Regions from separate parts of the Pseudoalteromonas sp. A22 genome, predicted to be linked through region 1. Evidence: predicted binding sites of a transcription regulator. Region 1 holds the regulator's gene; the other holds the start of a gene.

Region 1 (3,552 bases):
ATTATTAGTCCATGTACTGTCGTCATTTGATTAAAAAAATGCGGATCTACAAGCTGTAACCCAGGTTGGAAAAGCTCGGCTCGGATCACCATAGCCATAGCACCACCAATTAAAAACATGGTTAGTGAGAACAATAAATACAGAGTTCCAATGTCTTTATGATTAGTGGTAAACAGCCAGCGCTTTAAGCCTTTTGGAGCTGTATGGTGTGAATGTTCTTCTACGATGGCACTCATTACTTACCCTCCTCTAATGCATCTATCTCACGCTGTATTTGGCTTGGCTGAATAACATCGCCGGTGTCATTACCCCAACTATTTCTTTTATAGGTGATAACCCCCGCTATCTGCTTGATTGTTAATTGCTTTGCGAAAGATTGCATCGCAGTTCCTGGGCGACCTAAAAGTAGAATATCTATATGAGCTTTAATATCTCCAGTGACGACTTTACTCCCTTTCATTGCAGGGAAGACACCTGGTAGCCCAAGCCCGGTTGGTTGATGGCAAGCTGCGCAATAAGCCATGTAAGTTTGTTCACCAACCTCCATTAACTCTTCTTTCGAAAGGGTTTGTTGGGCAACTGCTTGTGACTCAGCCTCTGCTTTTGCTTTTTCAGCTTTAGCATCGTTGAGCCAACTATCAAATTTATCGGGACTTACGGCCTCGACAACGACAGGCATAAAGCCATGATCTTTGCCACATAATTCAGCACATTGGCCTCTGTAAATTCCTTCATCGTTTACCTTTGTCCATGCCTCATTTATAAAGCCTGGATTGGCATCCTTCTTCACCGCAAAATCGGGCACCCACCAAGAATGGATGACATCATCTGAGGTCATCAAAAAGCGAACTTTCCTATCGGTGGGAATAACTAAATGCTTATCAACTTCAAGCAGGTAATTTTCATTTTTTTCTTTGAGATCACTAATTTCATCTTTCGGAGTAGAGAGCAAAGAATAGAATTCAACATCATGCCCCATATACTCATAGTGCCATTTCCACTGAGAGCCTGTGACCTTAATGGTCAGATCAGCTTTACTCGTGTCTTCCATAGCAATAAGCGTTTTTGTGGCTGGTATTGCCATACCAATGAGTATCAGGAAAGGAATTGCTGTCCAAAGTATTTCCACTTTGGTGCTTTCATGAAATTGCGCTGCAACAACGCCTTTTGACTTTCTGTGTTTTATAAGCGCCCAAAACATAATCCCGAATACAATAACCCCAATGACGCAACATATTAGAAATATGGTCATGTGAAGCTCATACACTTGATGACTAATGTCTGTAACACCTTGCCTCATATTGTAAGCGCTGTTAGCAAGTGAGGGCATGGCGATTAGCACTGCGATGAATGCTACAACTAATCGACAAATTTTCATTTGACGTCTCCTTCAAGACAACTCGTGGTTGTCTTTTGTTATTATTGGATGACTGTCATATTGTCTATTTGTACATAGACTTACTGCACGACTATTAACCAATTAGTCAAAAAACAAACAAATTGCAAGATTTTCGAGAAGACCGACTTTAGAATCAAAACTGGGAACTATAGGGGGTAAAACAAAGAATGATGAAAAATAGTGTATAAAGATCAGAAAACTAAAAATATTACTAAATGATTAAAGTCACTATAATCATCCTACTTTCACATAGTTAGAAAAGTTAATTATCACTTTTTAAACAAAATATAGTTAAAGCAAGCGCAACTTTATATTTAACGCTACACTCGCTCTCATAAACTACATCCAGTCAGCACTTCGGATAACGCCGACAGCTAACCCTTCAATGGAGAAATTTTGATGCTCTAGATCCACTTCAATCGCTTTAAATTCTTCATTCTCAGCATGCAATAAAACTTTCTTCCCTTTCTTTTCAAAGCGTTTAACTGTCACGTCCTCTTCTACGCGAGCCACTATCACTTGGCCATTTTCAGCCACCTGAGTGCTGTGAACAGCTAGTAGATCACCATCCATAATGCCAATATCCTTCATGCTCATACCATTAACTCTTAAAAGGTAATCAGCATTAGGTTTAAAAAAACTCGCATCTACATTACAGTGGCTCTCTACATGTTGCTCTGCCAGAATAGGCTCACCAGCAGCAACACGGCCAATAATAGGTAAACCAAGTTGTTCGGATTCATCCTCTACAAGTCGAATCCCTCGGCTTGCGCCTGGGACCATTTCGATAACTCCCTTTTTCGCAAGCGCCTTAAGATGCTCTTCCGCTGCATTTGCACTCTTAAAACCCAAAGCATCAGCTATTTCAGCACGAGTTGGAGGCATGCCAGTATCTTTTATGAATACTTTTATTAATTCAAAGATTTGTTCTTGTCGTTTTGTTAGAGGACGCATTAACTGGTGTTCCATACAGTGGTTTATTTACTGTAAGTATATACAGCTCAAAAAAAATCGCAAATGTTTCTTTATTCGACATATTTTAAGTGTATTTGCTAATAGCATTAATTAGAGCACCATTAAACAAGAAGTGAAGTCTGTGCCTCAGAGCATAACCTACGACTCTACGCAATAAGAAATAGATTATTAAGATTTAGGGCTGATTAACCACCACCTACCATGTTGCACTATGCTGATACTGTGGTGGGAGTGGGAGCGAGTTCATCTCGCGAGGTTTTCAAATCACACATAGCAAAAAACCCGTCACATTGCTGCAACGGGTTTCTCTTATTTGGCCCTGGCGATGTTCTACTTTCACATGGGTAATCCACACTATCATCGACGCTGTTTTGTTTCACTTCTGAGTTCGGCATGGGGTCAGGTGGGTCCAAAACGCTATAGTCACCAGGAAATTCTGTTCATCAATGAAGTCTCCCTCATCAATGTAAATCCGGAAAAAGCTATTAAATTCTTTTGTCTACTTTAGTCTATTAACTTCTGTCGCTTATAAACCACTTTGGCGTTGTATGGTTAAGCCTCACGGGTAATTAGTACGAGTTAGCTTAATGCCTCACAGCACTTCCACATCTCGCCTATCAACGTTGTAGTCTTCAACGGCCCTTCAGTTGACTCTAAGTCAAAGTGAGAACTCATCTCGAGGCCTGCTTCCCGCTTAGATGCTTTCAGCGGTTATCAGTTCCGAACGTAGCTACCGGGCAATGCAATTGGCATCACAACCCGAACACCAGCGGTTCGTCCACTCCGGTCCTCTCGTACTAGGAGCAGCCCCTCTCAATTCTCAAACGCCCACGGCAGATAGGGACCGAACTGTCTCACGACGTTCTAAACCCAGCTCGCGTACCACTTTAAATGGCGAACAGCCATACCCTTGGGACCGACTTCAGCCCCAGGATGTGATGAGCCGACATCGAGGTGCCAAACACCGCCGTCGATATGAACTCTTGGGCGGTATCAGCCTGTTATCCCCGGAGTACCTTTTATCCGTTGAGCGATGGCCCTTCCATTCAGAACCACCGGATCACTATGACCTACTTTCGTACCTGCTCGACGTGTCTGTCTCGCAGTTAAGCTTGCTTCTACCATTACACTAACCGTACGATGTCCGACCGTACTTAGCAAACCTTCGTGCTCCTCCG
Region 2 (3,552 bases), 1.4 Mb from region 1:
ACTTAGTTCTGCTACAACGCTGCAAAGTCAGCTGGAGGAGTCGACAAACTCCGTTGGTCGCTGGATGCTTATTATCGGTATTGTTATTGCTGTTATTGGCATTGCCATTGCGGTGGTATTAGTGAACACAATTATCGGGCCGCTTACGCATATTCAGGAGCGGGTAGAGAACTTAGCTTCTAGCGAAGGCGATTTAACGCATGAGCTAGAAGTGAGTCATCATGCTGAGTTGATTGCCTTGGCGCATGGCTTTAACCGCTTTACTGATAAACTACGAAAGATGATTGATGACCTCAAAGGTCTTGCTGAATCTTCCTATGAGCAGTCGCATCGAACAACAGAAGCCGCGATAAACATCAAAAACAAAGTTGCTAATCAGCATTTGGAAATAGATAGCGTAGTTACTGCAATTAACGAACTTAGTGCAACTGCTTCAGAGGTGGCTCGGGCGTCGGAAAAAGCGGCTGCAAGTACGAATCAGGCTGCTGATCAAGTTCAGCAAAGCGAACAAAGTATCATTAAAACAACTGAAACGGTGCAATCAATGGCGGATCAAGTTATTGATGCAAAACAAGCGGTCGTGAAGGTATCTGAGCGCAGTGATGATATTTCCAAAATACTAGAGGTGATCAGAGCCATTGCAGAACAAACTAATTTACTGGCCTTAAACGCAGCAATTGAAGCGGCAAGGGCGGGGGAGCAAGGGCGCGGCTTTGCGGTTGTTGCCGACGAAGTTCGAGCTTTGGCGTCAAAAACACAGGCCTCAACGGACGACATTAGTAAACTAATAGATAATTTACAGAGTGAGGTCGCGAACTCAGGCCGGATTATTGAGAGCTCTGTGCAGTTAGGTGAAGATGCAGTGAGTTATTGCCAAGAATCGGCTAGGTTAATGAGTACCCTAGTTGCTGAGTTGACGAGCATTTCTAATGAAGTAACACAAATTGCGACGGCTGCGGAAGAGCAAAGCATGGTTACCGAAGAAATTAATACAAATACAACGGGCATTTCAGATGCCGCTGCTGAGCTTTCGAAGTTCGCAGATGAAGTAGAGCAAGCGGCCAGTTCAATGACGCTGATAGTCGAACAAAAACACAAGCAACTTAATTTATTAAGAACGTAAGTTTGTTGGTTTGCAAAGAGACTGGAGACAGTCTCTTTGCAGCTATGGCGTTTTTCGTCAAAATTCACTATGATAACTGTATCTATATACAGTTAAGCTAATCATGAAACTCTATATCGCTGAAAAACCCTCTTTAGGTCGGGCAATTGCCGATGTCTTACCAAAACCACATAAAAAACAAGATGGTTATATAGAAGTCGCGAATGGTGATGTGGTTTCTTGGTGTATAGGTCACCTGTTGGAACAAGCAGAACCTGAAGACTACGACGCCAAATACAAAAAATGGCAGTTTCATGATCTACCAATCGTGCCTACTCAATGGCAGTTCAAGGCAAAGCCAAAAACAAAAAAGCAGCTTAGCACTTTAAAAAAGTTACTCGCAAAAGCCGATGAAATCTACCATGCTGGAGATCCAGATAGAGAAGGGCAATTGCTCGTGGACGAAGTATTTCAATTCGTAAATTTGCCAGAGCGGAAAAGAGCAACGATCCGACGTTTGTTGATCAGTGATTTAAACCCACAAGCTGTGAAAAAGGCATTGGCTTCGACACGTTCTAATCAAGAATTTGTTCCTTTAAGTGTATCTGCGCTTGCAAGAGCTAGAGCTGATTGGCTATTTGGGATGAATTTAACCAGAGCATTTACGTTGGCCGGGCAAAAAGCGGGAGTGAATACCGTCTTGTCGGTTGGCAGAGTGCAAACTCCGGTACTTGGTTTGGTTGTTAGGAGAGATTTAGAAATAGAGAACTTTGTATCTAAACCATTTTATGAGGTGATTGCACACATCAATAAACCAAATTGGGGTGTTTTTGAAGCTAAGTGGGTACCAAGTGAAGCATGTAAGCCCTATATGGACGAAGATGGGCGTGTTCTGGTTAAAGCCTTAGCCGAAAACGTTGCGGATCGGATCAGTCAAAAGCAAGCAACAATAAATAAGGTTGAAACGAAACCAAAAAAGATAAACCCGCCGTTACCCTATAACCTTTCTTCTTTACAGATTGACGCAAATAAGCGCTACGGTTTATCAGCTCAGCAAGTGTTGGATATTTGTCAGGCACTCTATGAGAAACATAAACTGATCACTTACCCGAGATCAGATAACCGTTATCTACCACAAGAACACTTTGTTGAAAGAGAGCAAGTCATTGCGGCTGCTAATCACAATCAGGGAATAGACAGTAAGTTTATTAAGTTAGCTGATATGAATCTAAAAGGAGCGTGTTGGAATGATAAAAAGGTAGAAGCGCATCACGCCATCATTCCAACCACTAAAAAGCTCCGCAGTGCTCAGCTTGGGCATAGAGAGTTGCAGGTCTATCAACTTATCTCTGTACAGTATCTTGCGCAATTCTTTCATCCCTACCGCTACAATGAAACTAAAGTGGAGTTGGAGATTAGTGGTGGTCAATTCAAAGCACAAGCGAAGCAAATAACAGATCAAGGATTCAAGATACTGTTTAAAGGTCATGAGGTAGAAAAAGAAAGCCTATTGCCGAAGTTACAGGTGGGAGAGCAACTTTTATGCGAGAAAGGTGAAGTTAAAGAAAAGCAAACCCAGCCGCCAAAGCATTACACTGAAGCCACCTTATTAGGTGCAATGACAGGTATTGCACGGTTTGTTTCCGATCAATCTATCAAAAAGGTATTGAAAGACACTGATGGGCTTGGCACTGAGGCGACGCGGGCCGGAATTATTGAGCTTTTGTTTAGACGGCAGTTTCTTAGACGAGAAGGTAAGACGATATATTCTACGGCGCTGGGAAAAGCATTTATTCAAACCCTACCTGAATCACTTTCATTACCAGACAGGACTGCGCTCTGGGAGTCATTGCTCGGAAAGATCGCTAATAAGGAAACGTCGTATAATCAATTTATGCAACCGCTTTGTGATGAGTTAGGTGGATTTATTGACAGCGCTCAGTCTATCAATACGAATGAACTGAAAGGTGTTCCTGTACCTGCATTTAAAAAACGTGGGGCAAGAAAGGGGAAATTTACCCGAAAGAGAAAGCCAAGCTCTGCATAATTGTTTTCTTGGCTTGGTTGTAAATTCAGATAGTGTCACTATATCAACCATATTAATTACTCAGACAGAAAATAGAATATGAGCAATACAATCCAACTAACCCCTGAAAACATTCAGCAAGTAATAACTGATCCAAATCCAGAGAAAGTGTTATTGCTGACCTTTTATAGCAATCAAAATCCTGAATGTGTTCAGCAAGACCAAATATTGGAGAGGATAGCGGCAGCTTATAGTGAGCATATAACCATAGGCGTTATTGATTGTGATGTCCAACAAGCTCTGGCATCTCAACTCGCTCAGCAAATTGGTTTACAAGCTTTGCCAACGATTGTGATTTTAAAAGGTGGTGCGCCAGTAGATATGCTGGCAGGGGCAAAAACAGAAGAAGAAATTAAAGAAGCTT

The links. The regulator LexA, encoded in region 1, represses DNA repair genes until DNA is damaged. The targets are predictions, from matches to a motif close to TACTGTATNNNNATACAGTA.
Region 2: GSF04_RS09930 (DNA topoisomerase III) is a predicted target of LexA. The motif match lies at 1,198-1,217, and genes of this name have one in related genera.

Annotation. Positions count from the first base shown of each region.
Region 1 covers NZ_CP047238.1:3,771,253-3,774,804, forward strand. The annotation lists gene ctaD (cytochrome c oxidase subunit I) at 1-236, opposite strand, end outside; gene coxB (cytochrome c oxidase subunit II) at 236-1,378, opposite strand; gene lexA (transcriptional repressor LexA) at 1,739-2,353, opposite strand; rRNA gene rrf (5S ribosomal RNA) at 2,692-2,805, opposite strand; rRNA gene GSF04_RS21970 (23S ribosomal RNA) at 2,923-3,552, opposite strand, start outside.
Region 2 covers NZ_CP047238.1:1,123,711-1,127,262, forward strand. The annotation lists gene GSF04_RS09925 (methyl-accepting chemotaxis protein) at 1-1,123, shown strand, start outside; gene GSF04_RS09930 (DNA topoisomerase III) at 1,227-3,149, shown strand; gene GSF04_RS09935 (tetratricopeptide repeat protein) at 3,228-3,552, shown strand, end outside.